Regions from separate parts of the Exiguobacterium sp. s6 genome, predicted to be linked through region 2. Evidence: predicted binding sites of a transcription regulator. Region 2 holds the regulator's gene; the other holds the start of a gene.
What was found. The regulator LexA, encoded in region 2, represses DNA repair genes until DNA is damaged. The targets are predictions, from matches to a motif close to CGAACATATGTTCG.
Positions count from the first base shown of each region.

Region 1 (5,601 bases), 400 kb from region 2:
TTTCCTCGGGGCGCTCGAATCGCTGTTGTCGGGTGCGGTCGCGGATGGCATGGCCGGCACGAAGATGAACCCCGACAAGGAACTGTTCGGGCAAGGACTCGCCAACGTCGTCGTTCCGTTCTTCGGCGGCATTCCGGCGACCGGCGCCATCGCCCGGACGGCGACGAACATTCAAGCCGGGGCCGTCAGCCGCCGTTCCGGTGTCATCCACGGGTTGACGGTGCTCCTCGCCGTGCTCGTGTTGGCACCGCTCGCGAGTTACGTCCCACTGGCCGCACTCGCCCCGATCTTGATGCGCGTCGCCTGGAACATGTCGGAGCGGCACCACGTCTTCGAGATGCTCAAACATCGGTCGGCCGAATCGCTCGTCCTGCTGATCACGCTCGGGCTGACCGTGTTCGTCGACCTCGTCGTCGCCGTCGAGGTCGGGGTCATCTGTGCGCTCGCCTTGTTCGCGAAACGGATGGCCGATACGATCGACGTCCGCGAACAGACGGAACGGTACGTGACGCGCGACGGTCAAGTCGTCTTCAGCGTCGAGGGACCGCTCTTCTTCGGGGCGATCGAGATGTTCGAGCACGTGTTGCATCATATCCATAACGAGCCCGACGTGTTCATCTTCAACTTCCACCGTTGTCCGGTCATCGATGTGACGGCCGTCGAAGAGATTCGCCGCGTCGTCCGAGAGTTGAAAGCGGCCGACCGTCGTGTCGTCTTCGCGCACTTGTCGGCACCCGTGCGCCAGACGCTCAAGCATTATGGCGTGCTCGATCACGTCGACACGTTCGAAACGACGCAGGAAGCGATTGACGCGTCTTAACGGACGGACAGAATCTGACCGAACGGGATGCGGCGCACGTCCGTGTCGAATAGCTCGACTTCACGCTCGGCATAATAGATGGCGTGGACATAACCGCGCATGACGTGGGTCATACCGTTATCGAACAGCGTCAGCTCGACGGCATCACCTTCACGGATGGCGCGTTCAAGCTCGGTCTGCCACAGATAGAGCAACTGCTCATCCAAATCGGGCAGCTCAATCTTTTGGACGTGGGCGTAATATTTCTTTAGCAGCGCCACGTGCTCGGGCATGAGGAACGGGATCCATTTCAATTCACCGCGGTCTTTGTAGCGGGTCTGGCTCATGACGATTCACCTCCTTGTTTATGTCCGCCGATGAGGCGTTGCCGCGTCCGGAGCGGACTGTCTTTCAGTAAACTCGACGCCGGCCGGATCGTGCCGCGGCCGAAGCGGACGTTCAAGCTATCGACGAGATCGAGGAAGTCGAATCGGCGTGCCCGGGCCCACTCGTCCTCGAAGAACGACAGCTGAACGTGGTCACTCCGAGGCTCGAGCTTGCCGAGGGCGACCGAGACGTAACGGACCGCCTCCGTCTCGTCCCACGCGTCGAGGAAAAGCGTTAACAACACCGGCAAGAACTCGCGCTCGTCCGCTGTGAAGCGGACGAGCTTTTTTTGTTTGCTGAACCCGCGCCGCTCGCTCGTCCGGGTGTAGCGGACGCCAAGATGGACGCTCCCGCCGACGAGACCGGCCTGCCGGGTCCGCATCCCGACCTCGACCGCAATCGCCTGCAGGACGAGCCGGATGGCCGCGTACGTCGCATAGTCCTTCATGAGCGTGATGCCGTGGCCAATCGTCCGGGGCCGCTGCCGTTTCGCCCCGAACAGGGAGCTCGGCGGGAGGATCGTCGGCGATTCATCGATGCCCCAGGCGTGATGCCACAGCTCGGCGCCGATGACGCCGAACTTCTCATGGAGCGTCTCGAGCGGATAGCGGGCGAGGTCACCGATCGTCTCGATGCCGAGCCGCCGGAGATGGACTTCCATCTTCGCCCCCACGCCCCACATCTTGCCGATCGGGGCCGGGTGGATCAACTTCTCGACGTCGTGGAGGAAACAGCTGGCGACACCTGTCTTCTTCCCATGCAGGTCGAGGACGAGCTTGGCGAGGACGTTGTTCGGCCCGATGCCGATCGTGACCGGGATGCCGGTATAGCGGAACACGGTCGAGCGGATGAGGCGGGCGACGTGCGCATCGTTCCCGAACAGCCGCTCCGTCCCGGTCAAGTCGACGAGCGTCTCGTCGACCGAGTAGACGCGGATCGCCTCAGGCGGTGCGAACTGATGCAAGATGTGGACGATTTGGACGGACACGTTCAAATAATGACTCATCCTGGCCTCGGCGTAGATGACGTGCCGTCGCTCATGCCACGGCAACCGGTCGATGTGGAACCGTCTAGAGCCGGTCTTGATGCCGAGCTGCTTCATCGGCGGCGTCGCGGCGAGGACGAGGGCACCGTGGTCCTGCAGGTTCGATAAGACGACGAGCTTTGTCTTGTACGGGTTCAACTTGCGGGCGGCGCACTCGCAACTGGCGTAGAACGAGACGCTGTCGATACAAAAAATCCGACGTCGCATAGCCACCTCTCCTTTTCACGAACAAGCGTTCTGTTTTTCTCATCGTATCACGGTCTCACGCCGTCTCAAATAGAAATCGAAAAAAATTATTGGATAGAACATTTGAGAATTAATTTACAAAAAGTAATGGTTGCGTTTACAAGCCGGTGATATAGTGAAAGATGTTGGAACATTTTTGGAAAAAGGGGAAATGAACATGAAAACAGCCTTGAAATGGACGATTGCGACAGCGCTCGTATTACCAGGGACATTACCACTCCACGCACCGAACGTGCTCGCATCAGAGGACGTTGTAAAGCTCCGCTTCTTGGAGACGACAGACCTACATACGAACATCACGAACTACGACTATTTTCAGGACAAAGTCGACAACACAATCGGCTTGACGAAAGTCGCGACGCTCATCAAACAGCATCGTGCGGAAGCAGGGGCTGACAACACGTTCCTGTTCGACAACGGGGATACGCTTCAAGGGACGCCGTTCGGGGACTACGTGCGTGAAGTGCATCAAGGAAATCCGGGCACGTTCGAGCATCCGATGTACAAGGCGATGGCGGCGCTCGAGTTCGATGCGGTTACACTCGGCAACCATGAGTTCAATTTCGGACTCGAGTTCTTGTATGATGCGATGGAAGGATCGAAAGGTAAGTTTCGCTTCGTCAACTCGAACGTTAAAGATGTAGACGGGAATCCGATTGTCGCGAAGTTCAACGTTGACGGACAAGAGGTCCAAATCATTGAGCGGACGGTCACGGATACGGATGGGGAGACACATACAATCAACGTCGGGGTGTTCGGTGTCGTACCACCGAAAATCATGTCGTGGGATTCGGGGAACCTGCAAGGCCGCGTGAAGGTAGACGATATTATCCCGTCGGCACGTGAAGCGGTTCGTAAGTTGAAAGAACGAGGAGCGGACGTCGTCGTTGCACTCGCACACTCAGGAATTGGGGAAAGTGCGACGCTCGCCGACCAACAAGAAGACGGAGAAGAGAACGTCGGCTACGCGCTCACGAAAATCGAAGGGCTCGACATGGTCATGACCGGTCACCAACATGGACGCTTCCCGGATGCGAAAGGCATGTTCGCCTCGTTCCCGAACGTGGATATGACGAAAGGGACAATCAATGGGAAGCCCGTCGTCATGGCGAATAACCAAGGAAAAGATTTAGGTGTCATTGACTTTGAGCTTGAGCAGGTTGACGGAATATGGCGTGTCCTCGATGCGACGGCCAAACTTGATTCAATCACAACGAACACCCCGGTCGACCCGGAGATTCGAGCGCTCATTGAGGCGGAGCATCAAGCGACGATTGAATACATCAATCGACCGGTCGGGGAGATTCAAGACGATATCCAAAGTTACTTCGCGCTCGTCCGTGACGATTCATCGGTCCAGTTTGTGACGAACGCGCAGAAATGGTTCGTCGAGAAAGAACTCGAGACGAACCCGGAACTTGCGCCATATAAAGGATTGCCGCTCCTCTCAGCTGGTGCACCGTTCAAGGCGGGTGGTCGCGAGTTAACGGATGCTAGTTATTACACGAACATCCCGAAAGGTCAAATCGCACTGAAGAACGTGGCTGATTTGTATGTCTACCCGAATACGCTTGAAGTCGTCAAAGTGACGGGACAAGATGTCATGGACTGGCTCGAGATGTCCGCCGGAGCTTACAAGCAAGTGAAAGCGGATGGGGAACCGTTGCTCGATCTCGGGTTCCGTAGCTACAATTTTGATATCCTTGACGGTTTGACGTATGAAATTGACGTGACGAGTCCTGCGAAGTTTGATGCCGGCGGTAAACTGGTGGATGCTTCGGCAAACCGTGTAAAGAACGTCGAATATAACGGGAAGGCCATCACGCTCGACCAAGAATTCTTGGTCGCGACGAACAACTACCGTGCGGGTTCGTCTTCGTTCCCGGGTCTCGGCGGTGGCAACAGCATTGTCTACCGTTCAGCTTATGAGACACGTAACGTCATCTCGGACTACATCATCGCAAGCCGTGGTGCCGTCGACTATAAGGCCGATGATAACTGGAAAGTCGTCGCCGACGCGAAACGTCTCGCTACGTTCGAGACGGCGGATGCCGGGAAGCAGTATATCGACCAATACGAAGGAATCGAAGCGACGGATGCGACGCGTACGGACGCAGCCGGACGACTCTTCCGGTCGTACACGATTGAACTCGATCCAGTCACGGAAGCCGAGCAAGTCGAGCTCGTCCTCTCGGTCGACACGATCAAGCCAGGTGCGAAAGTCGTGACGGGTGTCACGACGGCGAACGCGAACGTCACGTTGAAAGACGGACAGCGCGTGCTTGCGACTACGAAAGCGAAAGCGGACGGCACGTATACATTATCTGTGAAACCTCTCAAGCTTCGCCAAACGGTGAAAGTCGTCAGTGAATTCGATGGTCAAGCGAAGGAAGAGACGAAAGTCGTCGGAGCCGGTCACGTCGGTCTCCCGGCCCTTCGTTAATCAATGAACGAGCCCTCAGTTTTGAGGGCTTTATTTTGTGTCAAAAAAGTGAACGAAACCTCTTACCAAAAAAGGGGAACTGCTGTATAATCAATCACGTAAGCGTTTACATTATATGTGTAAAACAACGGGATTCATTTTTTCGGGGCCGGTGGGGACCGGCTACATACGTTCAAAAGGGGACAGCACACATGATTACATTCTTTATTGCCTTGGCGATTCTATTCGTCGGGTACAAAGTGTACGGCAGCTACGTCGAGAAGACGTTCGGCATCAAGGAAGAGCGGACGACACCTGCCTACGCGTCACAGGACGGGATCGACTACGTGCCGATGGGGAAAAAACGGAACTCGATGATTCAACTGTTGAACATCGCCGGGGTCGGCCCGATTTTTGGCCCAATCATGGGGGCGCTCTATGGACCGGTCGCGTTCCTGTGGATCGTCTTCGGATCGATTTTCGCTGGAGCGGTACACGACTATTTGACGGGCATGATCTCGCTTCGGAACAACGGGGCGCACTTGCCGCAGCTCGCCGAGAAGTTCCTCGGCCGCTCGCTCCGCCACGTCGTCAACGGGTTCGCCCTGCTTCTCTTGCTCTTGGTCGGGACGGTGTTCGTCACGTCACCGAGTAACATGATCAACAACTTGTTCGACGGCAACGCGACGACACTCACGATCG
Region 1 is NZ_JACSLN010000001.1:748,475-754,075, forward strand. It holds gene KNP75_RS03905 (SulP family inorganic anion transporter) at 1-820, shown strand, start outside; gene KNP75_RS03910 (YolD-like family protein) at 817-1,146, opposite strand; gene KNP75_RS03915 (Y-family DNA polymerase) at 1,143-2,438, opposite strand; gene KNP75_RS03920 (bifunctional 2',3'-cyclic-nucleotide 2'-phosphodiesterase/3'-nucleotidase) at 2,635-4,920, shown strand; gene KNP75_RS03925 (carbon starvation CstA family protein) at 5,112-5,601, shown strand, end outside.
Region 1: KNP75_RS03915 (Y-family DNA polymerase) is a predicted target of LexA. The motif match lies at 2,457-2,470, and genes of this name have one in related genera.

Region 2 (5,601 bases):
ACGACCTTCCGGCTACGCTCTTCGACGCGCTCGAAGTACTCCGTACCGATAAAGTCGTCATGGAATCACTCGGTGAACATATCGGTGAGCACTTCCTCGAGTTGAAAGAAATCGAGTGGGATATGTTCCGTACGCAAGTGACAGAGTGGGAACGCGATCAGTACATGACGCTCTACTAAGTCGACTAATAAGGGATATTCCCTTTAAAATCAGAGTCCTGAACGAGTCTTCGTATGAAGTGCTCATTCAGGACTCTTTTTCTATAGTTCGCTTCAACTAATCAATGTAATGAGAGAAAATGTATATCACTATAAATGTAATGTAATGGAATGGGATAGGGGGACGAGAAGTGGCAACACCATTAAAAGACGTGTATGATGAGACCTTTTTGTTGGAATTTGGACGACGTATTCAAACCGTGTATCCGTCATTTGACGTACAGGCTTTTATCGCATCAATCATAGATGAATCGTGGGAAGAGTTGGCACTCAAAGGGCGTACTCGACGTATTTCGATAAAACTCGGTCAGTATTTGCCACAGGATTACGAATCAGCTTTGGACGTATTGGTTGAAATTGCAGATGATTGTATCGGTTTTCCATACTTATTTTTTCCGGACTTTGTAGCAGTGTATGGGCAGGCAGAAGGGTATTGGGAACGCTCGATGTCAGCGCTCGAACGCTTCACACAGAAGTCGTCTTCTGAATTTGCGATCAGGTCTTTTTTATTGCGGGAACCAACGCGTGTGATGCACCAAATGACAGCTTGGGCCATTCATCCGAACGAACATGTTCGGCGTTTGGCGAGTGAGGGTTGTCGTCCTCGCCTTCCGTGGGCGGAATCGTTACCGATGTTCAAAGAAGACCCAGCTCCAGTGTTGGAGATCCTAGAGTTGTTAAAAGAAGATCCATCATTATATGTGAGAAAAAGTGTCGCTAACAACCTCAACGATATCTCGAAAGATCACCCAGAAGCTGTACTCGCAGTCTCGCGACGATGGCAGGGCGAGCATCCTCATACCGATTGGATCATTAGGCACGGATGCCGGACACTGATCAAGTCAGCCCATCCTGACGCGTTAACGATATTCGGTTATACGCAGGAAACAAATTTAACCGTCGACGCATCGATTTCTATACATCCGAACGTGATCCGCATAGGGGAGGCGTGCGAGATTCAGTACGATGTGTCCATTCGTCCAGGGGATGCTGCTTATATTCGTATCGAATACGCGATTGAGTTTATAAAGGCCAACGGGAAAGCGAGTCGTAAAGCATTCCTGCTAGCGAATAGAACCGTCGCTGGGGGTGCGCGACTTGCAGCGACCAGAGTGCACGACTGGTCAGATTTGACGACCCGTCGGCATTATCCAGGGGAGCATCGTGTCGTCTTGTTGGTAAATGGACGAGAAGTGGCTGAACATCATGTCATGTTGCATAAAAGTTATTGAACTTCCATATAATAAACGGTTCAAAAAAGGGCAACCCTGTCTATTTAGACGGGTTGCCCTTTTTGGGTGTGTAGCATAACGATCTGGTTAAAACGCACGTTTGAAGAACGTGGACGCATAGTCGAGCGTCGTATGTAGCGTCGTCGCGAAAACGAGTCCGAAGAAGCATGCTGCCCCGTTCAAATCGAGCCACGATCTGACAGTTTCCTCATACGGCGTGACCGTGAGCAGAAGCGTGAGCGGGAAACCGAGATAGATGACCCGGATCAGATCGCTCAAGAGCGGAAAATGCGAGAATAACGACCGATGGGGCATAATCTTCACATAAGGGAGCCAAAAGCCCCGAAGCGGTCCCCATCGATAATAGGCGTCCGACTTCAAATCGAGATCCGGGGAGAGCCAGAACGTCCCGATGAGGGCGCCAAGCAGGAACACGGTCGGAACATCGATGTCAATAAAAGGCGTGGCAATCGCAAGAGCACCGATTGCCACGAGATTCGTACGGGTATGTGTCTTGCCACTAGCCATTAGTGAATCGTGCGGTATACACCGATGACCTTCCCTAAAATCGACACGTTATCGAAATACATCGCTTCGAGCTCGTCGTTCTCCGGCTGGAGGCGAACTTTCGAAGCTTCTTTATAAATCCGCTTCACGGTCGCTTCACCTTCATCCGTCATGGCGACGACAATCTCTCCATTGTCGGCCGTGTTCTGTTGACGGACGAGGACGCGGTCCCCATCCAAGATCCCCGCGTTAATCATCGAGTCTCCTGAGACAGAGAGCATGTAGACGTTGTCGGAACCGACGACGTGAGCCGGGAGCGGGAAGTGTTCTTCCACGTTCTCGATGGCCGTGATCGGCGTACCGGCTGTGACTTTCCCGATGACCGGCACGTACATGACGGCATCGTGGTCTTCGACGACGGACATCTCTTCATCCAAAATCTCGATGGCGCGTGGCTTCGTCTTATCACGTCGAATCAATCCACGCTTCTCAAGACGGTCCAAGTGACCGTGTACAGTCGAGCTCGATGCGAGCCCGACAGCCTCGCCAATTTCGCGGACCGAAGGGGGATACCCTTTCGCCCGAACCTCGGCTTTTATAAAATCAAGAATCTGTTGTTGTCTTGCTGACATTTTTTTCAATGGATTTCACCTCGATTATGTCGAATAACCTGCGAACGCATCCTATTCTTTATGGGTTTAGTTTAACACAAGAACACATGAGCGCACAAACATTCGTTCGTTTTTTTCTGCTTGACCGAACAGAAGTTCTTGTTTTATGATGAGAACAGATAAACGAACAGACGTTCTCGAGAACGTGTATTCTTATTCCCAGGAGGCAATGATTATGAGAGACACAATCAATGGAATCATCTTAGTCGGCATGTTGGCACTCGGTATGTTCGTATTTTTCGCGGTCGGAGAGCTACGTGACAACGAAGCGATCGTCGTGACCGAACAAAAAGTCGAACACAGTATTGAAGAAGAAGTCGCCTTAAAAGAGGCGGAGACGCTCGAAGCGCACATTCTCGCTAAACGGGATGAGGAAAAAGACGACAAGACGACGTGGTTCGCCGCCGAATAATCGTTTCTGATTGCGAACATCCCTTCATCCTGTGTATCGTAGAGGGCGAATGGAAAGAAAGGAAGTGACGCGATGCGAGTCGTCATTTATTGTCGCGTATCGACGAACAAGTCCACCCAAGAGACGTCGCTCAGTCGTCAGGCAGACGAATTGAAGCAGATGGCGAGACGTCTTGATGCTGAGGTTGTCGATGTGATCAGTGAACAAGAGAGCGGGTATGAGGTCAATCGGGCGGGACTGCTCGATCTATTGGAGCACGTCTCGACGTCTGATCTCGATGCCGTGCTCGTGAGCGACGACAGCCGTCTCGGACGGGGAAATGCAAAAATCGCTATCTTGCATACGCTCATGAAACATAACGTGCGCTTGTTGACGATGCAGTCGTCCGATGAATATATCGTCTCCGACGCCGAGAAGATGGTGCTCGAGATCGTCAGTGTCGTCGAAGAGTATCAACGCAAGATCCATAACGCTAAAATTTCACGCGGAATGCGTCGGGCGGTCGCGAACGGATTTAATCCGCATCGGAATATCCAGCACCATGACCAGGGCGGCCGGAGCCGAATCGAAGTTCCGATTGAAGAAATCGTCCAATTGCGTGAACGTGGACTCACGTTCGCTGAAATTGCCGCCACCCTCCGCGGTTTTGGTTATGAGGTATCGAAAGCGACCGTGAACCGGCGCTACTTGGAGCACGTGTCGGTACCAGAAACTTGATTCCTGCTCGCTGATTTTGTACAGTAGAAGGACAAATTCAGTAGAGAGGGGGCGAGCCCGATGCTAGCACCTGAACAGTTGGAGCGAATCAATTTCCTCGCCAACAAAGCAAAGACAGATGGTCTGTCACCACAAGAGATGGACGAGCAGCAAGCGCTGCGCCAACAATATTTGCAAGCGTTCCGCCAATCATTCAAATCACAGATGATGGGAATGAAGGTCGTCGATCCGGAAGGAAACGACGTAACGCCTGAAAAATTAAAAGATGAGCAGGAACGTTACCGCTCAGAATGACCATGAATGCACATCCTATTTCATATAGGATGTGCATGTTTGTTATACGCGAACGTTGATCAGGGGGACTCATTGATGCGTTTTCAAACGAAAGGAAGTAAACGATTTCATTTAATGTGTTATACTAATTAATTAGTTGTGACACACGAATGAGTGTGCTAAAATATGACGGGTAGAAACTTTGTTAACAACAGAGAGGATGAAATTAGTGGAAACAACTACTAAAGAATTATTAGCGATTAACTCGATTCGGACGCTCTCAATCGATGCGGTCCAAAAAGCGAACTCAGGTCACCCGGGTATGCCGATGGGTGCGGCTCCGATGGCGTTCACACTTTGGACGGACAAAATGCGTCACAACCCGAAAAACCCGAACTGGTTCAACCGTGATCGGTTCGTCCTTTCAGCGGGACACGGTTCGATGCTCTTGTACTCGCTTCTTCACTTATCTGGTTACGATCTCTCAATGGACGATCTCAAATCGTTCCGCCAAATGGATTCGAAAACGCCTGGGCATCCAGAGTACCGTCACACGGCAGGTGTCGACGCGACGACTGGACCGCTCGGACAAGGGATCGCCATGGCTGTCGGGATGGCAATGGCAGAGAAACATTTGGAAGCGACGTACAACCGCGATGAGTTCAAAGTGGTTGACCACTTCACATACGGGATTTGTGGAGACGGTGACTTGATGGAAGGCGTATCGGCAGAAGCTGCTTCGCTCGCTGGTCACTTGAAACTCGGCAAACTCGTCGTCCTTTACGATTCAAATGATATCTCGCTTGACGGCGACCTTCACAAATCGTTCTCGGAAAGCGTTGAAGATCGTTTCAACGCCTACGGTTGGCAAGTGATCCGTGTCGAAGATGGTACGGATATCGATACGATCGCGAAAGCAATCGACGAAGCGAAAGCAGAAACGTCGAAACCGACCCTCATCGAGGTGAAGACGGTTATCGGCTTCGGTTCACCGAACAAGTCAGGCAAATCGGCATCACACGGTGCACCACTCGGCGAAGCTGAAATTGAGCTCACGAAGCAGTTCTACAAGTGGGAAGGCGAGAACTTCTACGTACCGAACGAAGTATACGACTTGTTCAACGATAAAGTCGTTGAGCCAGGCGCGAAGCATGAAGCGGACTGGAATGAACTCGTTGAAGCTTACAAGTCAGCACACCCTGAACTTGGTGCCCAGTTCGAGCGTGCGATGAACAACGAGCTCCCAGAAGGTTGGGACAGCGAATTGCCGACGTTCGAAATCGGTTCGAAAAAAGCGACTCGTCAAACGAGCGGTGAAGTATTGAATGCGATCGCCAAAGCGGTTCCGACTCTCTTCGGAGGCTCGGCTGACCTCGCTGGTTCGAACAACACGATGATCAAAGGCGCTGCGGACTTCGATGAAGATCCAGCCGGCCGCAACATCTGGTTCGGAGTCCGTGAATTCGCGATGGCAGCAGCCGTCAACGGGATGGCGCTCCACGGTGGGGTGCTCCCATACGGCGCGACGTTCTTCGTCTTCTCGGATTACCTTCGCCCGGCCGTTCGACTTG
Region 2 is NZ_JACSLN010000001.1:1,145,116-1,150,716, forward strand. It holds gene glnA (type I glutamate--ammonia ligase) at 1-179, shown strand, start outside; gene KNP75_RS05915 (DNA alkylation repair protein) at 350-1,450, shown strand; gene KNP75_RS05920 (metal-binding protein) at 1,538-1,978, opposite strand; gene lexA (transcriptional repressor LexA) at 1,978-2,598, opposite strand; gene KNP75_RS05930 (hypothetical protein) at 2,804-3,040, shown strand; gene KNP75_RS05935 (YneB family resolvase-like protein) at 3,113-3,757, shown strand; gene KNP75_RS05940 (DUF896 domain-containing protein) at 3,818-4,051, shown strand; gene tkt (transketolase) at 4,251-5,601, shown strand, end outside.